Regions from separate parts of the Peribacillus sp. CSMR9 genome, predicted to be linked through region 2. Evidence: riboswitches for the same ligand, from Rfam matches in the RefSeq annotation. Region 2 holds a riboswitch; each other region holds the start of a gene.
The links. Region 2 has a riboswitch for S-adenosylmethionine ahead of N9I19_RS09390 (Na+/H+ antiporter NhaC family protein). Riboswitches for the same ligand answer to the same signal wherever they lie in the genome.
Positions count from the first base shown of each region.

Region 1: it holds a riboswitch for S-adenosylmethionine, as region 2 does, so the genes downstream of both, metK (methionine adenosyltransferase) here and N9I19_RS09390 (Na+/H+ antiporter NhaC family protein) in region 2, are expected to answer to the same signal.
Region 3: it holds a riboswitch for S-adenosylmethionine, as region 2 does, so the genes downstream of both, mtnW (2,3-diketo-5-methylthiopentyl-1-phosphate enolase) here and N9I19_RS09390 (Na+/H+ antiporter NhaC family protein) in region 2, are expected to answer to the same signal.

Region 1 covers NZ_JAOPHO010000041.1:20,821-29,088, forward strand. Annotated here, with positions in the region: gene pckA (phosphoenolpyruvate carboxykinase (ATP)) at 338-1,924, opposite strand; SAM riboswitch class I at 2,324-2,487, shown strand; gene metK (methionine adenosyltransferase) at 2,652-3,845, shown strand; gene N9I19_RS16775 (gamma carbonic anhydrase) at 4,283-4,801, opposite strand; gene N9I19_RS16780 (alpha/beta hydrolase) at 5,012-5,815, shown strand; gene N9I19_RS16785 (hypothetical protein) at 5,890-6,285, opposite strand; gene mnmM (tRNA 5-(aminomethyl)-2-thiouridylate-methyltransferase MnmM) at 6,442-7,014, opposite strand; gene mnmL (tRNA modification radical SAM protein MnmL/YtqA) at 7,004-7,972, opposite strand; gene N9I19_RS16800 (SMI1/KNR4 family protein) at 8,144-8,268, shown strand, end outside.
Region 2 covers NZ_JAOPHO010000014.1:13,863-22,130, forward strand. Annotated here, with positions in the region: partial or broken gene gltS (sodium/glutamate symporter) at 1-653, shown strand, start outside; gene N9I19_RS09380 (hypothetical protein) at 931-1,086, shown strand; gene N9I19_RS09385 (SOS response-associated peptidase) at 1,147-1,818, shown strand; SAM riboswitch class I at 2,142-2,249, shown strand; gene N9I19_RS09390 (Na+/H+ antiporter NhaC family protein) at 2,442-3,758, shown strand; gene N9I19_RS25215 (hypothetical protein) at 3,967-4,089, opposite strand; gene N9I19_RS09400 (chromate transporter) at 4,229-4,774, opposite strand; gene N9I19_RS09405 (chromate transporter) at 4,846-5,475, opposite strand; gene N9I19_RS09410 (LysR family transcriptional regulator) at 5,717-6,595, shown strand; gene N9I19_RS09415 (alanine/glycine:cation symporter family protein) at 7,685-8,268, shown strand, end outside.
Region 3 covers NZ_JAOPHO010000003.1:94,130-102,397, forward strand. Annotated here, with positions in the region: gene N9I19_RS03580 (YncE family protein) at 1-912, opposite strand, end outside; gene N9I19_RS03585 (hypothetical protein) at 1,031-1,297, opposite strand; gene N9I19_RS03590 (hypothetical protein) at 1,408-1,650, shown strand; gene N9I19_RS03595 (hypothetical protein) at 1,719-1,853, opposite strand; gene N9I19_RS03600 (CobW family GTP-binding protein) at 1,916-2,842, opposite strand; gene N9I19_RS03605 (cupin domain-containing protein) at 2,967-3,500, opposite strand; gene N9I19_RS03610 (methylthioribulose 1-phosphate dehydratase) at 3,751-4,380, opposite strand; gene N9I19_RS03615 (2-hydroxy-3-keto-5-methylthiopentenyl-1-phosphate phosphatase) at 4,377-5,036, opposite strand; gene mtnW (2,3-diketo-5-methylthiopentyl-1-phosphate enolase) at 5,043-6,275, opposite strand; SAM riboswitch class I at 6,381-6,533, opposite strand; gene N9I19_RS03625 (pyridoxal phosphate-dependent aminotransferase) at 6,663-7,835, opposite strand; gene N9I19_RS03630 (carbon-nitrogen family hydrolase) at 7,935-8,268, shown strand, end outside.

The DNA of each region.
Region 1 (8,268 bases), on a different contig from region 2:
AACTTCCTCGTTTTTTATATGGCCAGCAGGATGTATAGGATTGGTTCAGGAGACCTTTCCCCGGGCTTTCTGAACAAATGGAATGATAGCCACTAGCTGGAACATAGGAGACAGTTTCTTGGCTGTTTTTAATTCAAAAGTATAGATTGGATAATACTATATGTTCTGTAAATATGACTTCCTATGCGGACATGTGAAGAGCAGATTTGGTTTGCCTGGCGCTTCAGGCTAATGTGGCTTTTACAGCAGTGAGATCGTAATGGTTGATTTTTTGCTCAGATTAGTCAGTTTATAAAGAAAGGACCAAGCAAGGGCTTGGTCCTTTTGGTACAATTTATTATGCCGTCGGGCCGCCAAGTTCTTCGATTTCACTTGGAACGCTTCCGAATTTTTTAAAGTTTGCACGGAATTGGGCAGCAAGAGCTGTAGCTGCTTGTGTATATGCAGCAGAATCTTCCCAAGTCTTGATTGGTTGAAGCACTTCATCAGGAACACCAGGAACATGAAGTGGAATATCCAAACCAAAGATATCGTCTTTAATTGTCTCGATATTTGCTAATTCGCCTTCAAGTGCCGCTTGTACCATCGCGCGAGTGTAAGCAAGTTTCATACGGCTGCCAGTTCCGTATGCACCGCCAGTCCATCCAGTGTTGACAAGGTATACTTTTGCGTTGTGCTCGTCAATTTTATCTCCAAGCATTTCAGCATAGCGTGTAGCGGGAAGCGGTAAGAATGGTGAACCGAAACATGTTGAAAATGTAGCTTCCGGTGAAGTTACTCCTCTTTCAGTACCAGCCAATTTACTTGTGTACCCACTTAGGAAATGGAACATTGCCTGTTCCTTGGAAAGCTTGCTGATTGGAGGCAGTACGCCTGAAGCATCAGCTGTTAAGAAAATGATTGTATTTGGGTGTCCTGCGATACTTGGGCTCACGATGTTATCGATCGCTTGCATTTGGTATGCAGCACGAGTGTTTTCTGTTAATGAACTATCATCATAGTTCGCTTCACGTGTTTCAGGATCAACAACTACGTTTTCCAATACGGCACCGAAACGGATCGCATCGAAAATTTGTGGTTCTTTTTCGCGTGAAAGGTTGATCGTTTTCGCATAGCAGCCGCCTTCGATGTTGAATACACCGTTAGAAGACCAGCCGTGCTCGTCATCGCCAATCAGTTTACGATTAGTGTCTGCGGATAACGTTGTTTTACCTGTACCGGACAGTCCGAAGAATAAAGCGACGTCCCCTTCACGTCCTACGTTAGCAGAGCAATGCATTGGAAGGATTCCAGCCTCTGGAAGTAAGTAGTTCATGATCGAGAAGATCGATTTTTTCATTTCTCCTGCATATTCCGTTCCGCCGATAAGGATGGTGCGGCGTTCAAATGAAACGATGATGAAAGTTTCAGAAGAAGTTCCGTCCACTTCTGGATCTGCTTTGAAATTAGGTGCCGAAAGTATTGTGAATTCTGATTCGTGACCTCTTAGTTCCTCTTCGTTTGGACGGATGAACAAAGTATGGGCGAAAAGATTATGCCAAGCATATTCATTAACAACTTGGATAGGAAGGCGTGATGATTCGTCTGCACCAGCGAAACCTTTGAAAACAAAAATCTCTTCTTTTGCTTTTAGGTAGTCAACTACTTTATTATATAGTTTATTGAACACATCTTCGGAAATTGGCCGGTTCACTGAACCCCAATCGACTTTATCTTTAACAGATGCTTCTTCCACGATATATTTATCTTTAGGTGAACGACCAGTATATTTGCCGGTTTCAGCTTTTACTGCGCCAGTTGATGTTAAAACGCCTTCGTTTCTGCTCAATACCTTTTCAACCAATTGAGGAACTGAAAGTTGAGTTTGAACATTGTTTCCTGTTAATAATTGGTGTAACTCATTAGAAACATCTACAGAATTCATATATGAGGTACCTTCCTTTGTTTAAGTTTTTATATTACAATTAGTATAACACATTCATTTAAATAGTCTATACTATTTATTTTTTTTTGTGATAATTTTCAACTGGCCGCATTAATCAATTTAAATGGGAAGGAACCGAGTCAGGATGATCGCATATACTTTCATGGAAGCATCTTAATTTTGAATGGTAAATCATGATGCCTTTCCAATTCTTGTTCTCAATGTTCTATTATTAATGGCAATTTTCATTATTTCTATTCGCCCCGGCTTGGAAACCCTTTAAAGACGTTGAACCAACACGTATTTTCACGTGAACGCCATTCTGGGGGAAATGTTCTTTTTTAGAAAAGCATTGACAAATTCCAACCAGATACGATAATATCTTAAATTGTACGGATTCTCTTATCCCGAGTTGGTGGAGGGACAGGCCCTTTGAAACCCAGCAACCTGCCATATTGAACTTGACTCCAAGATCGATCGCCGAAAATAAAGCGATGGTTCTTCAAGGAATAGTGGTGATGGTGCTAACCTGAGCAAGGTAAAAAACCCTTGAACGATAAGAGTGAAAGGATAGAAGACAGAATTTTAAACCTTTCCTCATTTGCCAGGGAAGGTTTTTGTGTTTTTAATAAGTAATTCTGTGTCTATAGTTGAAACTAATGAGGGAAACGAGTTCCGTAAAAAATCAGGCTTATGCCTACAACATACTAACTTCCAAGGAGGAAATATGATGTCAAAGAAACGTCTATTTACTTCTGAATCTGTTACAGAGGGCCATCCGGACAAGATTTGTGATCAGATTTCAGATTCCATTTTAGATGCTATCCTTGCTAAGGATGCAAATGCACGTGTTGCGTGCGAAACAAGTGTAACAACAGGTCTTGTACTTGTTGCTGGAGAAATTACAACATCCGCTTACGTGGATATTCCGCGTATCGTTCGTGATACGATTGCAGGAATTGGCTACACACGTGCGAAATACGGTTTCGATGCTGAAACTTGTGCTGTATTAAGTTCAATTGATGAGCAGTCTGCCGATATCGCAGCTGGCGTCGATAAAGCATTGGAAGCTCGTGAAGGAAACATGTCAGAGGAAGAAATCGATGCAATCGGTGCAGGGGACCAAGGTCTTATGTTCGGATTTGCCTGTAATGAAACTGAAGAGCTTATGCCGCTTCCGATCTCATTGGCACATAAACTTTCATTCCGCCTGGCTCAAGTTCGTAAAGATGAAACGCTTGCTTACTTACGCCCTGATGGTAAAACACAGGTAACTGTGGAGTATGATGAGAATAACCGTCCTGTACGTGTAGATACGATCGTTATCTCTACACAGCATGATGCAGAAATTACGCTTGAACAAATTCAAGCAGATTTAAAAGAACATGTGATCAAAGCAGTTGTTCCAGCTGAATTGATCGATGCTGAAACTAAGTACTTCATCAACCCGACTGGCCGTTTCGTAATTGGCGGACCTCAAGGGGATGCTGGTCTTACTGGACGTAAAATCATCGTTGATACGTATGGCGGATACGCTCGTCACGGCGGCGGTGCATTCTCTGGTAAGGATGCTACTAAAGTTGACCGTTCTGCGGCATATGCTGCTCGTTACGTTGCGAAAAACATCGTGGCAGCTGGCCTTGCTGACAAAGCGGAAGTTCAATTGGCATACGCAATTGGTGTGGCAGAGCCTGTATCGATCTCGATTGATACGTTCGGAACTGGTACTGTTAGCGAAGAAGTCCTTGTTGACCTAGTTCGCGCTAACTTCGACCTTCGTCCAGCCGGTATCATCAAAATGCTTGATCTTCGTCGCCCGATTTACAAACAAACAGCTGCATACGGACACTTTGGCCGTACAGATGTCGATCTTCCATGGGAACGCACAGATAAAGCAGAAACATTAAAAGCACAAGCATAATCAATAAATGAAAAGGTGTCCCGCTTATAGCGGACACCTTTTTTTATTGATTTATTTTGCCGTCAGAGGGAATAATTCAAGAAATCCCATAGAAATCCACTCACGTGCATATACTCGTGAGATTAGTGCGTTTACTCGTGAGTTTGGTGCGTATACTCATGAGAATGGGCGTTTACTCGTGAGATTGGCTCGTTTACTCGTGAGTTTAGTGCGAATACTGGTGAGTTTGGCTCGTTTACTCGTGAGTTTGGTGCGAATACTCGTGAGTTTAGTGCGAATACTCGTGAGTTTAGTGCGAATACTCGTGAGTTTGGCTCGTTTACTCGTGAGATTAGTGCGAATACTCGTGAGATTGGTTCATTTACTCGTGAATTTGGCTCATATACTCGTGAGTTCGTAAGTTTGGTGCGTACCTATAAGTTCCCGCTATATTCAGTTTATTTTATACGTTCTGCCGTTTTGTAGTATTGCCCTTTTTCAGCATATTCGCGTACGATACGTTCCATATCCTGACGGTCTTCTTCGTTGATTTCACGAATGACCTTAGCTGGGCGTCCGAATGCCAACATGTTCGGTGGAATGACTTTGCCTTGGGGAACGAGACTGCCTGCACCTATAAAAGCCCCTTCGCCGATTTCCGCTGCATCAAGCACAATCGAGCCCATGCCGATCAAAGCTCCTTTTCGGATTTTACAGCTATGTAAAGTGACCTGATGGCCAATGGTTACTTCATCCTCGATGATCAATGGATTATTTGGGCTTTGGTGCAGAACGCTGTTATCCTGTATACTGACTTTGTTCCCAATGATGGTTGGGGATACATCGCCGCGTATGACGGAATTGAACCAAATTGACGATTCTTCACCAATTTTCACATCACCTGTCACGACAGCGTTTTCAGCAATATAAGCGCTTTCAGCGATATCAGGTTCTTTACCTTTAAACGGATAAATAATCATTTTCAATCATTTCCTTTCCGAAGTGAATGTTTTTATGTATTATTTTAATATACCGTATGCAAATACACTTGGCTATTTATAATATAAATGTACAACTTGTTAGGTTTCTTTTTTGGCGAAAATCACGAATATGGTTATAATTTATATATATTATTTTAACTATAATGGATCGTATACAACAAGTGAAAAGTGAAAGGGGGATTTCGAATGTGGAAATGGGAGACAGAAGGAGACGCAAAAGGCGTCATTGTCATCATTCATGGGGCGATGGAACATCACGGCCGTTATAAGTGGTTAACACAAATGTGGCTTTCAGCTGGATACCATGTCGTCATGGGCGACCTTCCTGGGCAGGGTATGACAACTCGCGCCTACCGGGGACATATCGATTCCTTTGATGAATATTTAGACGAAGTGAAAAGCTGGATAGAAGAGGCTTACGAATATTCGTTGCCGGTCTTTTTACTTGGACATAGCATGGGCGGTTTGATTTCGATACGCCTTCTTCAGGAAGAGGAATGGGACATTGCAGGGGTGATTCTTTCTTCTCCATGTTTAGGCCTCGTGACGAAGCCGCGGAAGTTCCTGACAACCATCTCGCATGGTTTGAACATCATGATGCCTCAGTTAAGGGTAGAATCCGGATTGACACCTGAAATGGCAACGAGAAGTGCGGAAATTCGTGAATCCGATAGAAACGATACATTATATATCACGAAGGTTTCGATTCGCTGGTATCGCGAGCTTGCACAGGCGATGAAGGATGCTTTTGAAGAGATTCCCGAATTTCAGGATGTGCCGCTTTTGGTCATGCAGGGCGGAGATGACCGAATCGTGAATAAGAAGGCGGTTCGTGAGTGGTTTAATTATAACCTGGCCAGTGAAAAGCAATATAAGGAATGGCCGAAGCTTTATCATGAAATCTTCAACGAACCGGAGCGTGATGATGTATTCCAATATGCGCTGAGTTTTGTTGAAAATCGTTTAAAGATATTAGGGTATGTCGTTTGATCGGTAAATCCTGCGGAATAATTGAAAAAGCTGCTGAATTGAGACATTCAGCAGCTTTTTTTATTTGAAATGGATCAACCTGCGTTTGTAAGCAATTCGTACGATTTGATGACCGGTGCCCAAAAAGGAACCGGATACATAAATTGGCTCAAATGTGTAAGTTCATTTTTATTGGATAAGGCGGTGGATAGGAGATAGATGGATTTAAAGCTCAAGTCATTAGCGAATAAATCTAAAAGCGTCGCTTTCATATTCATGATTTCTTCATGGTTTTGTGTGGAAATCACTAAATCGAGCTGTGGCAGGAACTTATCAAAATGATTTTCAAGTTGTTTGAGGTCTTCCATGTTTTTTTGTTTTTCTGTCAATGAATTAAGTGATCTGACAAAACTCCCGTACTCTTCACTCGAATCCCTTTTGATTCTTTCTGTCAATATATCGGTCAGTAATGAAATAGGCAACTGTTCCATTTTTTCTACACCCTCTTATCTATTTTCTTTAATTATAATTATTATAGACGAAAAATTCAAAAAGTTATGATTGGAAATTTGCTGCCGATCATTTGAGGGGTAGCCATTTCCTTCGAATGAAAAAACACCGTTCCGAAAGAACGGTGTCAGGAGCGATCATCTCTTTTCAATCGCTACAATGAATGGCGGATTGTTGGCTTGGTTGATGAAGCCGTATTTCAGGATATGCGCTTTTTGTTGAGGGAAGTTCTGTACATAATCCATCAATGCATCCCGTTCAGCCGATCCTCCTGGATGTCCATGGTAAATGACGAGGATGATGATGCCTTCAGGTGCAAGCATCTCGAACAGCTGTTCAATAGCTGATATCGTCGTATCTGCTTGGGTGATGATTGATTTGTCACCGCCAGGAAGGTAGCCTAGGTTGAATATGGCACCTGTGATCTTTCCGGAATGTTCTTTTCTGATGTATTTGCTGAGTTGTTCATGCCCATCGTGAATGAGGGTGCAGTGTTCCTGTAAATTCTCGGACATCAGTTTGGCCGCTGTGATTTGGAGTGCTTCTTTCTGAATGTCAAAACTATAGACATGTCCGTTTTCTCCGGTTAGTCCTGCCAGGAAGACAGTATCAAAACCGTTGCCCATCGTGCCATCAAAGGTAATATCCCCGGGCTGGACCGCTTTTTCAAGCAGGATCCTGGCGAATGGCAAAATTCGGTCAAGCTTCATCTGATTGTACCTCCGTCTGATGATTTTTCCCCTGCCAGCTGTTGCGGCGTTGCAATTCGGCATCAATGGCATTCAAAACATCCCATTTATTGACGCTCCACATTGGCCCGATCATCAAATCGATTGGGCCGTCTCCCGTTATGCGGTGAACGATCATTTCCGGAGGGATTATTTCCAGTTGATCACATACCAGGCTGACATAATCGTCACGGTCAAGGAATTCAAGCAGGCCTTTTTCATATTGTTTGACCATAGGGGTCCCTTTTAATAGATGAAGTAAATGGATCTTTATGCCCTGCACATCAAGTTTGGCGACTTCCCGGGCTGTTTCCATCATCATGTCGTAATCTTCCTGAGGAAGGCCATTGATGATATGGGAGCATACGCGGATGCCGTGTTTGCGCAGTTTATCGACCCCTTCTTTGTAGCAATCGAAGTCATGGGCACGGTTGATCATCGTCGCGGTCTTTTCATGAACCGTTTGAAGACCAAGTTCAACCCATAGATAAGTGCGTTCGTTCAATTCCGCTAAATACTCGACTACATCATCTGGAAGGCAATCCGGACGCGTTGCAATGGAGAGTCCGACGACACCTTCCTGGGTCAATACACTTTCATATTTCTCGCGAAGCTCTGCCACGGGTGCATGCGTATTCGTGAACGCTTGGAAATAGGCCATATACTTACCGTCTTTCCATTTATGATGCATACGTTCGCTGATTTGCTTGAACTGGACGTCGAGCGGTTCAACCCTGCTGCCCGCAAAGTCACCCGAGCCTGAGGCACTGCAGAAGGTACAGCCTCCATGTGCGACTGTCCCATCACGGTTCGGACAGTCAAAACCGCCATCAAGGGCAACTTTAAAAACCTTATGTCCAAAATGATTTCTCAAGTGGTAATTCCATGTATGATATCGTTTGTTATCCGTTGCATATATAAACGGGTTTGCTTGATTCAAATCAGCAACCTCCTAAGTAAAAAATAAAGCGCAACATATATTATACAACATTCGGGCAGCTAGGTCTTTTTTTGAAAAATAAGCGTATACTGTATACTTGAAGGCTAAACAATTAGCTGCTTTTTCTAGTATCTCTAGTGAATGACTATATCCAATCGGGAGCTGATGGACATGACCGGTCAAGTTGAAGAAGCGATTAATCAAATGAAAAAGAAATTAGCCGAAAATAATCAGGTGATTGAAGTAAATGAGGATGGATTCGTATACAAAGCCACTTGCACCTTCAATTCACCTGC
Region 2 (8,268 bases):
CTAAGTATAAATTACAGCCATCCGAAGCGGATATTAATGATGAAGTGGCAGCAGCCGTGGAAACGAACGGAGATTCATCCAAAGGGATCAACGCCCAAAACTTCATGATCCAGATTCTGATCATAACATTCTGTATGGCAGCAGGTTCTTACTTAGGAGAGCTTTTCTCGAGTTCAACCGGTTTTGTTTTGCCGAGCTATGTAGGAGCAATGTTTGTAGCAGTTATCGTTAGAAATATTCTTGATGGTTTTAAAAGAGAAGCTGTGGATATGAAAAGCATCGATCTTATCGGAGACATAACATTGGGAATCTTTCTATCTATGGCCTTAATGAGCATAAAACTATGGGAAGTGGCCAATTTGGCATTGCCGATGCTTCTAATTGTTTTCGTCCAGGTATTTTTCATAGTACTACTTGGTACATTGGTATTATTCAGATTACTAGGTAAGAATTATGATGCAGCTGTCATGGTTGGTGGCTTTATCGGACATGGATTAGGGGCAACTCCCAACGCAATGGCAAATATGTCTGCCATTACAGGTCAATTTGGTCCTTCGAGAAGGGCATTTCTTATCGTACCGATCGTAGGGGCATTCCTCATCGACCTTTTTGCTATCCCTATTATCATTACCAGTATAAATTTGTTGAAGTGAAAAACCTTCTGACCAGGCTGTCTTTGATTTTATTCAGGGACAGTCTTTTTTATCTATATGTTATGTTGAATGCAAATGGAAGATTAGAAGCTTCCTTTACTATGAAATGAGGATCTCGGATTGGTTCGGGTGATAAAGCTTAAACGTAATCAAGTTTAATGGAACCACTCTAGGCTCCTCATTAGTGGATTAACCACGACTCTGCTAAAGGTCAATAATGATACTTGGAGGTTTTTGGTTTATAATAACAACCATCTAACATTAGAGGGGGGATCCTATGAATGAATATAATGTAACGGTCAGGAATGGCAGTACCTTAATTTTGTCGGAAATCATTAAAGCTGAAGATGAAAGAGAGGTCCTTGGAACACTTTTGATTTCCAGCGAATTATTCAATCAACCATTTACCGACATCAGGATTTTAGAACGCTGATTTGTACCAGCCCGTTCCATTTGTTACACTGTAATAAATCTTAAAACGGTAGGCGATATTATGTGCGGACGTTTCACCCTTTTCACTGACATTGAAGAAATAAAAGACCGGTTCGATATTCAAGGATCATTTGATGAAGAATACCAATTCAGTTACAATATTGCACCTTCCCACTCCGTGCTATCCGTCATTAATGACGGGGCTAGGAATCGACTTGGATATCTTCGGTGGGGACTCATTCCTTTTTGGGCAAAAGATGAAAAAGTGGGCTACAAAATGATCAATGCCAGAGCGGAATCCATTGCTGAGAAGGCAAGCTTCAAGAATGCGTATAAGAAGAAACGATGCTTGATAATCGCTGATTCCTTTTATGAGTGGAAGAAGGAACCCGAGCGAAAAATACCCATGCGAATAAAGCTTAAGAATCATGCTCCATTTGGTATGGCCGGTCTCTGGGAATCCTGGAAATCTCGAGAGGGCATCAACATTTATTCGTGCTCAGTTATAACGACCGTTCCTAATGAGCTAATGACCAGCATTCATGATCGTATGCCTGTCATCCTAAAACCTGAAGATGAAAAAGATTGGTTGAATCCATCCATTAATGATCCTGCATATCTGCAGCAGTATTTAAAATCATTCGATCCTGAACAGATGGAAGCATTTGAGGTATCGACTGATGTGAACTCAACTAAAAATAATTCACCTAACCTAATACAACAAATTTGCTGAGAGGTCCTTTCTTTAGACCTCTTTTTATTTTTAGTTCCTTCCTGATAAAAGACAGGATTTGGATCATAGTATAACAAGTAAATCATTATTGAAAAAACCTTATTTACTGCACCTGTAAAAGGCCCTTTATAATATTAAGGTCCACATGTGAAATACTTTAAAACTAAACCTTGCGAAAATACATAAAATGCTGTACTCTTATATTTGCTTTTCAATATGGCTTTCGATGTCACTTTCACAAACTCAGATGGTTTCGGCGAGTTTCCAGTCTGGTACTTTTCTGGTGGATATCGTAATATTTGATAAATTATATAATTTAGATCTTCTTATCAAGAGAGACGGAGGGACTGGCCCGAAGATGTCTCGGCAGCAGACTTAATAGGAGTGCTGTGCCAAATCCAGCAGGCTAATTTTTGCCTGAAAGATAAGGGGGGCGTTTTTTATAAATTAAAAGACCTCTTCTTGTTGTTTAAAGGAAGAGGTCTTTTTTTATGCCGACAGTTTTAAAGCTGTTGATTCCATTATTGGGCATATCAGGTTATTATTAGCGTTATTTGCAAAAACTGTTAAAAGAATAAAGGCTGTGACATATGTCATGCGAAAAATAAAAAGAGGTGTTCATCATGAGTGCAAACAATAAAGGGAATCCCTGGGCATTGATCCCATTTGTCGTTTTTTTAATTTTATTTATTGGCTCCGGAATCATCACTAAAGATTTTTATTCATTTCCGGTGATTGTTGCGATTTCTATCGCATCAGCAGCTGCATTGGCAATGAATCGGAAAGAGACTTTCAATGAAAAGGTTGAAATCTTCTGTAAAGGTGCCGGGGACTCCAATATCATGTTAATGGTTATCATTTTCCTTTTGGCTGGCGCTTTTTCCAAGGTTGCAAATGGCATGGGGGCAGTTGAATCAACAGTGAATCTTGCCTTGGCTGTTTTTCCGCAAAATCTATTGATGGTAGGGATTTTCATTATTGCTTGTTTTATTTCTTTATCTATGGGGACAAGCATGGGAACGATTGTTGCCCTAGCACCTATTGGGGTTGGAATTAGTGAGCAAACAGATATTTCGCTTGCCCTTTCAATGGCGGCCGTTATTGGTGGTGCGATGTTTGGGGATAATCTATCCTTCATTTCGGATACAACAATCGCTGCAGTGCGGACACAGGGAACAAAAATGAAGGATAAGTTTAAAGTGAATTTTTTCATCGTTTTACCTGCCGCCATCATCACATGTGCCATCCTTGGAATTTTAACAATGGGTGAACAAGCCGACATTTCCCAACATGCTTATAATTGGGTGAAGATCGTTCCATATCTTTGCGTATTGATCACCGCATTGGCAGGAGTGAATGTGTTTCTGGTCCTTTCCATCGGGATCGTATTTGCCGGAATTATCGGCTTGGCTGATGGAAGTTATCAACCGTTGGGTGTCATTCAAAAAGTTGGGGAAGGAATGGCGGGAATGTATGAAATCTCCTTTCTTGCCATTTTAATAGCAGGTATGGTAGCTGTCATCAAACATAATGGTGGCATCGATTATTTACTCCACCTTGTGACCCGAAATAGCAAATCAAAAAAAGGAGCGGAATTCAGCATTGCCGGGCTTGTTGGTTTGACGAACCTTTCAACGGCAAATAATACGATTTCGATTATCATTGCTGGGCCGCTAGCCAAAAATATTGCCGAGAAATATGGGATTGATCCACGTAAATCGGCGAGCTTACTTGACGTTTTTGCGTGTAGCATCCAAGGGTTGATTCCATATGGGGCACAGCTGCTTGTTGCAGCAGGGGTAGCAAAGATTTCCCCTATAAGCATCTTGCCATATTCATATTACCCAATACTTATTGGACTTTGTGGAATCGTTGCCATCTTGATTGGTTTTCCACGGTTTCAGCCGGGAAATGATGAAGCGAAGAAACGTACTTCTTAAAATGAGAATAATTTTGAAACAACACCCTGAATCATTGGATTCAGGGTGTTGTTTGTATGGTTAAAATACTATAGGAAAAAAACAATAAAAAACGCGAAGTCATCCTCGCTCTTATGCATGATAAATGCTAATCAATGTTTAGAAAGTAACAAAGTCGCTCCTCATCTGAACTATAAATTCGAATTCTCCTGCTTGATATTTCTTTAATTTATGGAACCAACTTTTGCCCATCATCAAAATAACTGCCTAATTCAGGTCCATATTGATGAACGACGGAAAATCCACGTTCCTCCTTCATTTCCACAAAATCACGAAACTCAGGTTGTACCATCGCACCATTTTAAAAAATATGTCTGTTTGATAATGTTTCACTTGAACAAATATTTCGTTTCCATACCGATCAGTCATATTTTCAGTATGTCCAAGATTTAGAGATTACATGGAAGTGTGTTGAACGGAAAAATGAGTCGTTATGAATAGAAGACAACACCAACTAATCCAGAAAGAATAAGGACATAAGCTGGATGCCATCGTAATTTCAATAAGGCAAATAATGATAATCCAAAAACAAGTAATAAGCTTATCGTATGCCATGAAAAGTTCATAGCTATCATATGATTGGAAATGGCAAAACTTATCGCTGCAAAAAGGATTAAACTAGTGACAATGGGTCTTAGTCCATAAAACATCGATTGAATAATTGGATAATGATTCAATTTGCTGAAGAAGGTGGCTATAACGATTATGACTATAATTGCAGGAAGCAGGATTCCGAGAGCAGATGATATGGCTCCTGCTAATCCAGCAGTCGAATAGCCAACGAGAATGGCACTATTGGTGGTGATAGGACCTGGGGACATGCCGGAAATGGCGATTACATCGGTAAATTGTTGTGTCGTCATCCAACCATGCTGTGAGACTTCCGATCCTATTACGGGAATCATGGCGTATCCCCCGCCAAACGATACAAATCCGATAATAAAGAAGGTGCTAAACAACTCCCACAATTCCATCATAATTTATCCCACGCTTTCTTGAAAATTAGTTTAAACCGATAACAGGGAAATATCGCCCACCTTTCATGGACCTATATGCCTGCACCCATGAAATATTCGAAATCATTCTCTTCTTCTTTCTTTTCTTTTCGGTCCATGTTTATTTTGTAACCTAATTTCCTCTTAATAGAGATGGTCACAACACCTGCTATCGCGCCTGCTAATATAGCTAAAACAGGGTGAATGAAAAAAAGGATTGGAATCCCCACTATTAATATACCTAATGTTGATTTGTCAACAATAGCCGTTTTTCCTATCTTGATAGCCGCATAGGCGATGATGGCAACTATGGAAGCTCTAATCGATATGAATGCGGATTCTACCTTTGGATTATCCTGAATGAAAAAATACAAAATGCCGAGGAGCACTACAATTAAAAAGGTAGGAAGTGTAACACCGATCATAGCTGCCATTGCGCCCTTCATTCCCGCAATTCGATGGCCGATAAAGGTGGCGGAGTTAACGGCGACAGCTCCCGGTACAGACTGAGATAATGCAAAAACATCCGTAACTTCTTCGCTTTTCAGCCATTTTCTCTTCTCCACTACTTCTTTTTCGATTAAAGGGATCATCGCAAACCCGCCTCCGAATGTGACAGGTGCTATTTTAAAAAAGGTCCAAAATAATTGGAGCAGTGTTTTCCATTGTCCTTTCATTGTCATCAGTCCCTTCCTATGCTTCTCTATATAAATCTTATTATTAACATATCAAAGAAAAAGGAATGGGTAAATTGCAACAAAATCATCGGGTATAACAAAACGTTATACCCAGAAGATTTATCCGTTTTATAGAATTGAATAGAATCACCTGTTCAGGGAAAATAGCGTTGTTTTTCCATTTCACCATTTACCTATATGATGCTATCATTTTATTAAACTATTTATAGACATGGAGGTCGGCGTCTTGAAATTAGAAAATCTAAAAGTGTTTTGTTTAGTGGTGGATGAAGGAAGCATAAGCCAGGCAGCGAGGTTAAGTTTCTTATCTCAACCGGCGGTAACAAGACAGATTCACCAATTGGAAAATTTTTATAACACTTTGTTATTTGACCGTGAGGAAGGGAGGCTAAGGGTGACAGAAGCAGGAGAGTTGTTATACCCTTTTGCAAAAGCTATGGTGAATGACTTCAACCATTCAAAAGAAGTGATTCAGCAATCAGTGGGCGAGTACAATTTAAACCTCATAGTAGGTGCATCCCTGACTATCGGCGAGTATTTATTGCCAAGCTTGCTGGGGAGATTTAAAAAACAGCAGCCTGAAATAAAAGTGACATTAACGATAAAAAATACACCTCGAGTTCTGGAGGATTTATCAAACGATGTCATTGATTTGGCCTTGGTGGAAGGACTCGTGGAAAACACCGATTTTATTGTAGAAAAGTTCGCAGATGACAAATTGATATTGGTTTGTCCACCCGACCACACATGGAGAGACAGAAAAGAAATCCAGGTAGAGGAATTGGGAAATGAAAGGATGATCTGGCGTGAATCCATTTCAGGGACACGACTTATCGTAGAAAACATGTTAAGGGAGCGTGGGGTTTTAGAAAAAATAGAAAACTACATGGAGATTGGAAGTACACAAGCGATAAAAAGTGCAGTCGAAGCTGGACTTGGAATCAGTATTCTGCCAAGGTTGTCATTGGCCAGGGAATTGGATCAAGGTTTTTTGCGGGAAGTCGGTATTTCCGGTATAAATATAACAAGAGATCTATGGCTAGTCAGAAAAAACAAGCGTTTTAATAAAATAGGTGTGTCTAATTTTGTGAATTTTCTTCAATAGATAACTGAAGCATCAGTCATTTTACGGTCGCATGCGTTCCTATTCACATGATGTGCAGCGTTTTTTAGGTTCTTGGTTAGTCAATCAGGATTAATGACGAGCCTTAGCATATCGTTTATGAATAAAGCGGAAGTGATTGGAACTGTTATCACTGCTGTTCATATCAGTCAGAAGGAGCAAACATATAAATTGGTTTTGTGAATTCGATCCTATTTGCAGCTGGCTTACTTCTAATTTAAGGAATCGTGTTCTTAATCTTCGTTAAACCAGTTAAAGGGGTTCTCTTATTCAGGTGGACTATTAGTGCAATAGTAAAAAAACTTCTACAATATAAAATTTTTAGAGGTATTATATTTTAAATAAAAGCTTTTCTCATTCGAGAAGGGCATTATTTGTATTTGGATATTCAGCTTCCGCATCCTTTTAAGAAATGAATACAAAATTGGGCATTACATATTTTTCCCTATGAAAATCAAAGTTGATGTTCAAATTATACTGCAAACTAATTCCCTAATTTGATAATCATTCGTTAAATCCCTTGGCTTGACATAATCCCTACAAAGAGAATTATACCTAGATTGTTTACGATTACACTTTTTTTTGAATTTCATACATTGAAACCTCTTCTGCGATGTAGAAGATAACTAAATTTCAGCACGGAATTTTTCTTATATTGGGAGTGGTTTAAGAAAAATGATATGAAGCCGATGTTTGCAAAAAAGCCTTGCACGTTAGCCCTGAACAGAAGGTGAGAGGCTTTTTGGTGCTATATTAAAGTTTTTTGGATGATTTGGACGAAAAAGGGATTCTGCTGACGTCTGGAATGAACTAAAATAAAGTGGGGGAAGAAAGATTAATATCATAAAGAAGAATACTGAAATATTATATTTTTCTATTGACTCCACCAATTCATGAATGAAAAAAAATGTGAGTTAGGATATAATATAATTATTGTATTGGAGATTCATTCGGGAATTTCCTTTTTTTTATGGGCTTTATTAGTTTATCTCCCTGAAGAACCGGGAAATAAATTATAGCTGTATATGTTTTTGTAATAATAATTAAAGTGAAGTAGAGGGGATTGTTTTAATGGGGATGTTAGAAAAATTTATTAGTGAGACAAATGATGTGTTATGGTCATCCATTTTGATCATCATGTTGATTGGATTGGGCCTTTATTTTTCCGTACGCACGAAGTTTGTCCAATTCAGGATGGTTGGGGAAATGTTCAGACTTTTGGGGGAAGGAGCCACGGCGGAAAAAAAGGGTGTGACATCCTTTCAGGCATTTTGCATAAGCACGGCTTCCAGGGTAGGAACTGGTAACCTTGCAGGTGTTGCCATCGCAATCACGATGGGCGGCCCAGGAGCCGTTTTCTGGATGTGGTTAATAGCATTGATCGGGTCTGCTTCAGCTTTCATTGAAAGTACACTTGCTCAAATCTATAAGGTCAAGGATGGGGATGCATTCCGCGGAGGGCCTGCGTATTATATGGAAAAAGCTTTGAACGCCCGATGGATGGGCATCACGTTCGCTGTATTGATTTCGCTTACATTTGGACTTGCTTTCAACTCGGTTCAAGCCAATACGATTTCAAGTGCATTCAATGAATCGTTTGGAATCGAAAAGTGGGTTACGGGTCTCATTCTGGCTGTCGTCACAGCTGTCATCAT
Region 3 (8,268 bases), on a different contig from region 2:
TTTAACATCGACTGTTCCAGCATCCACTACATACACTTCATCACTATCATATCCAGCTACGACCACATCTTCGTTAAAGTTCGCCATTTCAAAAGGGTTGACGCCGACCACCTTGCTTTTCACTTCCTCATATTGATCATTCAATTTATATAAGGAGCTTGTGCCATGACTAAGGACAAAAATGCCTTCAGCATTCTCCAGGAACTTTATCGGCATGGTGGGAGCCTTCAACTTTTTCTTCAACTCTCCCGTTTTTGCCGAATAAATATATAGATCTTCTTCCACTTGATCTCCATGACCGTGTCCTCCGATCCATATTTCATCCTTTTCTTCCCTCAATAATGAGCCAGTGCTGGAACTATGTATGGGAAATTCGAATTCAACCTTTTTCGTTTCAAGATTTATCACTGAACACTTGGTATCCCCAAAATTAATTACATACAAGCGATTCGCTTGCACACCCTGAAGAACGGTCAAAGGGCTTTTACCGACACTGACTATATCCTGTTCCTCACCTTCATCATTTAAAAAATAAATGGAGTGATTCGATTGATTGACTGCCACGATGCTTTTTCCATCATGTAATAACTGCATATTGACGATCCCTTTCCCAATTTCCCAACTGTTTATCAGTTTTCCTTCTGATAAAGAGTACACTTGGACTTTCTCCATATCCTTTCCATAAAGCAGGATAGTATCTTTGTCTGCCAGGAGCAGGGCTCCGGTAAATGGTTCTGAAATATCCCATTTGGCAAATGGATGATAGTTTTCATCTATGAAAGTCAGGGAGGTATCCTTGATATTGACTGTCGCCAAGAAAGATTTACTTTTATTTATTTTTGTAAATGTATTACTGCCATTACACCCAGTAAGCAGTAAGATGGCAAGAAAAAGCCCAATGCCCCACTTCATATTTTAAGCTCCTTATTCATTAAATATCTATTTTTTAAAAATTTTAACAATGATTTGTGAAAAAAGTATGAAGCGGAAAAGAATATTCTCTAAACAAGCATCCGTATCACAACCGGAATCATAACCTTTCCAATTCAGTGACATAGGATATGACGATCGCGTTTTTCATTTCTTCTGAAAGCGCAGAACCCATCACGCGTTTAATACAGAGGTAAAACTTTTCCAGTACTGGTTTCCGGGCACGGGGGTGTGCATTTTCATCTAAAAGCTCGCGGCGAATGAGTTCCGATAATACTTCCCTTCCACCTCCATCCGGCACCTTACGATTATTCCATAAACTTAAATAAGCCTCTAGTACTGCTTCTTGCCTGACATTATCTTTCATATTATCCCTTCCATCCATCACTAATTTATACATATTATTAATCAAGTTTGTAAAGACTAACTTAATATTACGATTACGCAATAAAAAATTCAAAAAAAGGAGTGAGTAAATTGTCTCAAGTATACCGCTGTCCGAATTGCCGGACAAATAAATCTCGCTTCAATCTCATTAAGCAAGTATCAACCCCCATTAAAAAGGATCCGCAATCCGGTGAGATCGTTGAACAATATTCGAACGATTCGCTTCAGCCCTTCCATCTAGCATATAATGGTCCAGAAATTCGGGTGCAATGTGCTGCTTGCGGATTAATTGAAGACGAAAAGACATTTGCCGCCTTTGGATTGCAACAATGAAAATGGTCAGACCCATTTATGGTCTGACCATTTTTTCAATCTTTTCCCACCGACATTTTAGCTGCGGTCTATGGCAATTGGAATGACTTTTCCATCCCCATATCCATCATCCAATAATGCATTCTCGATTTCAATGGCCTTTTCCCTAAATCTTCATCTAGATTTTTCATCGAATTCGGATAATCATTCTTATTCCATGGCAATATTACCGCCTCCTTGATAAGAAAGTCTCCTTTTATGTTTCTCTTTAATGGACGGCAGACGTTTATTGGGCCGCTTTCGCTTCCAAAGCCTTCAACTGGCCGATGATAATTTCCCTATCCAACTTTTCACCGATAATGACGATATTCAATGGCATTTTCATCATTTCATTCATATACATCGGCATTCCGTATGAGTATTGGAATAAATGGGGGAGTTGTGAATGTGTAAAGGAAATGTATCCTTTCATTCGATAGACCGTTTCCGGAAGGCCCCTAAGCCAATCTTCAAAGTCAGTTTGTGCCACGGCACCCTCAAATGTGTGGACCACTGCAGTTAAATGCAAATGGTCGTGTACATCAAGCTTTTGATGGCCATTTTGCCGTTTTCTTTGCATCTGCTGCAACGATATCAAGGAAATGGCCGCATACTCCGTCAATAAACAAACAGCATCGGTGTTAAGCGCCTGTATCGAATATATCAGCTGTGCGGCCTCCATCTCACTTACAAGGTCCACTTTATTCAATAATATGAAATCCGCATGGTGGATTTGCTCAGCAAGCAACTGCCGAAGCTGCGGAGACAGTTCTTCCCGATCGCGCCACCGTAGTAAATCGACGACCGTTATAATCCCTTTATAATCCAGTCTTTTGGCGAAAAGCGGCGACATGATGCCATCCAATACTTCAACTGGATGGGCTGCGCCCGTCGTTTCAATATATACGGCGTCAAGGTTGTTTTCAGTTAGCAATTCATGAAGCTGAACCTCCAGCTTATCCTGAATGGTGCAGCAAATGCACCCGTCAAACAACTCCTTCAATGGCACTTCATCACCAATCAGGCCGCTGTCCACCGATACACTGCCGAGCTCATTCAAAAGGACGGCCACTTTCCTATTTGCTTCACTTTCCTGTTTTAATATATTTCGTAGAAGCGTCGTTTTCCCGCTGCCGAGAAATCCTCCTAATATGTAAACTTCGGTTGTTTTCATTTGTATCTGCTCCCATGATCCTGTAAAATTCGATTCCGTTAAATTTTATCATACTTATCTTTTAAAAGCACTTGCCCGAACCACATAAAAAAACCAGCCCGTAAGCTGGTTTTTCGACAATGATTCATGCTTGAACTTCGTCTTTTTCGTAAATCGGCACCCATCCTGCCGCTGTAACGAAAATACGGACAGCTACAGTTTTTCTATCTTCTGCCAGCGTGAAATAATGCCGTGTGGATTCTGGTACACTTATAAGATCTCCTGGATTAAGCCGTACATCAAACCACTGCTTATCGCTGCCCTCAATCGCAAAAATACTGGTTCCGCCTGCTATGAAACGCACTTCATCATCTTCATGGTGGTGTTCCTGCTTAAAGTTTTCAAGCATTTGATCCAAGTTTGGATTTGCATCGGATAATGTGATGATATCTTGAGCTTTATAGCCTCTTCTTTCGGAAATTTCCGCTATCTCAGATTTGAAAGTTAAAAGGATTTCCTCTTTGTCAGCATCTGTCAGATCGTATTTTTCCATAAGATGGGCCGGTAATTTCGAAATGTCCCATTGTTCATAAATAACCCCTTGTGTTTCTAAAAAGCCTTTTACCTGTTCACCGTTTTCAATAACCTCGTTTGTTTCATGGAACCTAATCATCGCCATCATTCATCCTCCTCTAGGATCTTTTATCTTAAGGCTGTTTTCACATACTTTGTTGCTATTTACCAGGTAGTGAGTTGTGGTTGATTTCCCCTCCAGATGCTCGCTTTCCGCGGGGCGGGCGGTGAGCCTCCTCGGCGTAAACGCCTGTGGGGTCTCACCTGTCCCGCTGCTCCCGCAGGAGTCTCGCACTTCCGCTCCAATCAACCTTAAATAGTTTCGTTTTAAAAACAACAATCTTTACGAAAAGAGCCTATCTTAAAGAACCTGCAAACGCCTTTTGTTGATTAAGCAACAGTTGATATTGAAATAAAAATTCGCAAGCTTCAAGTATACTTTTTGCTTCTAGTCCGCTTATACCCCAAACCGTAATTCCATGATTACGGATCAGCACGGCGCCAGAGTCTTCTTCGACATGTTGCTTGAACTTATCGGATAACTGTTGAATGTCAGCGTGATTATAAATTATTGGAATCCGAAGCTCTGAATCTTCATCCCACCGTCCGGTCGCTTTTATGATTTCATGATTATGAAAAGAAACTTGACCTTCATCTCCGTACAATTCGGATATCACATTATTTTCAACTGTATGGACATGGAGTACACAGTTCGCATTGGTTTTCCCGTAAATAACGGTATGAAGCAAAGTTTCGGCCGATGGCCTTAGCTCCGTTTCTTCAACTGGTTTTCCTTTTAAATCCACCAATAAAAAGTCCGAATCCGATTGCTTCCTTTTATCCTTACCGCTTGCCGAAATATAAAAGAAAGGACTTTTGGGCTCGCGGATGGACAAGTTCCCGCTTGTTCCCATAAACCAATCCCTTTGGGCCAGTTCAGCTTTAATATCGGCTAGCTCCAGCCATTCTTCAGTATGTGTGTTCACGCCTTTACCTCCTCCCGCCGCTTTAAAATATCAATTACATCATAAAACGTCTCAAAACCTTGATGAGAAATCCCTTCTCTATCACAATTCTCAAGCAGCATGTCACGGGCTATGACAAAATCGGCCTGTTTTGCCGCTTCAAAATCCGTTACTGAATCTCCAATAACGAGTTTAAAATCTTCCGGACCCGTAATTTTCCTCATAATTGATGGCTTACAGCAACCGCAATCATTATTACATTGCTCATCACAAGCATGTGGCCACTCAATATAAATCTTTTCCTTATCAAAAAATGCATTGTTGCAATAAACGGAATCTGCTGGCAAGATATCATTTAAAAGAGGTGCAATGAAAAAATCCATGCCCCCGCTTACAATATATAAAGGGATATTGGCTTTTTTCGTATACTCAACGAATTCATTAAATCCTGGACGAATGCCGGCCGTCTCGCATACATATTGAATGATGTCATCCTTCAAGCCACTATCAAGCAAGGAAAACATATCACCGACCCCTGAAGATATACTGATTTTTTGCTCAAGGACATCGTCTTTCAACTTTTCCCACTCCGGAGGCGCAAATTTTTTCATGATAGAAATGATATTATCTGTGTTGGTGATCGTTCCATCGAAATCGCAAAAGATGATCGGTTTCATTATTTCTTACAATCCTCCCCATAAAACAAGAGCTTTTTTTAGTCCTTCTTCCTCAGCCGCCGCTTCTGATAGGTCCTTTCCTGCGAGTACGGCTTCAACAGCAGAACGGAATGCCTTGGCACCGCCCTCTGCTCCGTCAGGGTGTCCATGAATTCCACCTCCGGCATTAATGACACTGTCCAGCCCAAAATCCTTGATCAGGTCGGGAACCATGCCGGGATGAATGCCTGCAGAAGGTACAGGGAAGGCCTTTTTCCATGAAAATTCATCTTTTGTAAGAGCTTCAGCAATCGCTAATGTTTCCTTTTTTTCAAGTGCGACATTTCCATAAGGTGATGGGAACAAGGATAAATCCGCTCCTGATAACCTCACTAATTTACCAAGCAATAATGGATAGCCGATCCCATAAAATGATGAAGCTGCCAATGCCCCGCTATATGCGGGGTGCGCCATGATCGGTAGTTTGATATGATCATGTTCACTCAAGGCTTGCAATACATCCAAACCATATGTATGAACGTTGAACAATAATGCATCTGCCCCTGCTTCAGCCGCTTGCTTCGCCTTATCCAATAAATCAAATGTTTTCCCTGATAGATTGACAGCATATAAAGTTCGGTGGCCAGTGGTTTCAAAGACTTCATTCAAAATTCTTTTTCCCGTTTTTATTCTATCGAAAAATGGAGTCTGTTCCTGGTCAAAGAGAATCTCATCATCTTTAACTAGGTCGACACCTCCTAACGCTTGTTGCTTCAGTTGCTCATTATGGAAGGTTAGATCCCTTCCTAATACACCTTTAAAGATGCTCATCACCAGGGGCCTGTTAAATACCTCAATCTTTTCCCTTATGCCTGTAATGCCAAATTGCGGTCCCGGGAACGCTTTTTGAATAGCACCGACAAAATCCAGGTCGATCAGTTTTATTTCACCGTCCAATGAAAGTTTGCCGAAGACCGTCGTAAGGATTGCAGGTAAATCATTAGAGAAATTCCCTGCCGGATAGGCAATTTTAATTAGCGAACGGTACACTTTACGATTAAAGTAGCCGTTTGCCCTCTCTTCTTCAGATAGTGGCGTTACGGATACTACACGTCCCTTATGCTTTTCCAGTTGCTTCTGGACCAATTGGGGCAGGTCCGTCCATGTCCCCACAGTCAAACCTAAGGCAATGCTCTCTGCTTTTTTCTCATGATTTCCATTAAAGTCATGAATTAAATAAGTAGCGACTATCTCGCTCATCTGATCACTCCTATTACACGTTAGTTAACTCTCGAAGTCATTAACCTGGCATTGCTCTAAATGGTAAAAGCCCCTTCATATAAGAAGAGGCTTTAAAAAGCCATCTTCTTATCTCCCAGCCATTGGCTGCAAGAATTAGCACCGTGCCTTGTGGATTTCATGAAAATCCGGCGAAGAATTCCGCCCCATTTTACAATGGAATTACGGTCGGTTGCTGGGCTTCATAGGGCTAGTCCCTCCACCTGCTCAAAATAAGAAAACGCTGATATATAGTTACAAGTATCGAAAGATTTAGAATTTATTTTGTATTCTGACAGGTAATCCATACTTTGTCAATACGTTTTTAACCATTTAACGGTGAGATAGATTGGTTACCTCAATCCTTCGTTAAAACAAGTTTAGTGTGCGAATTCGTTCCACAGCCTCTTTTAACCGCTCTTCCGAAGTCAGAAGCCCTACCCTTACGTAACCCTCGCCAAATTCACCGAATCCATTCCCTGCGGCAACAGCTACGTGGGCATGCGTTAATAAATAGTCTGCAAAACTCTCTGACGTAAAACCTTTTGGTACCTTGAGCCAGGCAAAAAACGATGCTTCAGGAGCTTTGACTTCCCAGCCGATTGCCCTTAATCCCTCAATGAAAACATTCCTGCGCCCCTCATACATCTTCACTAATTCCTCTACACAGCTCTGCGAGTCAAGCAATGCACTTGCCGCTGCTTCCTGTATCGCCGGGAAGAGACTCACATATAGATGGTCTTGTAATAGTTCAAGAGCTTCTATGACACTTTTATTCCCCATTGCGAAGCCAACTCTCCACCCTGCCATATTGTATGTTTTCGATAGTGTGTATATTTCTATTCCTACATCCTTCGCTCCCTTTGCCTGGAGAAAGCTTGTCGGTTTTTTTCCGTCGAACCCTATCGCTCCATAAGCGAAATCGTGGACCACACAAATTGAATGCTCTCTTGCGTGGGAGACGGTTTCATCAAAAAAACTTTCAGTTGCAGAAGCACCAGTGGGATTATTCGGATAGTTCAAGAACATCATTTTGGCTTTATCAAGCACGTCTTTATGTATAACTTTGTAATTCGGAAGAAAACCATTTTCTTCTGTCAAGGGCATGAATTCGGTTTTTGCCTGGGCTAACACTACACCTGAAAGATAATCCGGATAGCCGGGATCAGGAACCAGGATCGTATCACCTGGATTTAATAAACACTGCGGCAGTTCGACAAGACCTGCCTTTCCTCCAAAGAGAATTGCCACTTCACTATTTGGATCCAGCTTGACTCCATATTCACGTTCATAAAAGACGGCAGCGGCATCCTTTAAATATTGATGTCCCCGGAATGGTGAATATTTATGATTAATCGATCTTTCAGCGGCAGTCTGTAAACTTTTCACGATATGTTCAGGCGTCGGTTGATCAGGATTTCCCTGGCCTAAATTAATGACATCATGTCCTTGCGCCGTAATCGCATTGACTTTTGCGACAAGTGAGGCAAAAAACTGCTTTGGCAGGTCCTGAAGCTTTCCGGATTTTTCGAATTGCAACATTTATACACCTTCTCTGAAATTTCTTGAAATTCTAGTCACAAATGATATATGTTTATCATAGTCTTGTAAAGCATTTTTTACATGTGGGGGTTTTAAACGATGAAGTGGAAAATAGCTTGTATTCAAATGGATATAGCATTCGGGCAACCGGATATCAATTTTCAGGTTGCGGAACAATGGTTGGAAGAAGCAGCACGGTCAGAACCCGATATCGTCATTTTACCAGAGCTTTGGACAACTGGATACGACTTGACCAGGTTAAATGAGATTGCTGATCAAGAGGCGGAAAAAACGATTGAATTCCTTAAAACACAGGCAAGGAAACACGAGATTCACATCGTAGGCGGTTCCATTGCCAAAAAAACGAGCAAGGGTTTCTATAACACCATGATCATCATCAATAAGGATGGCAAACTCATTAAAGAGTATGATA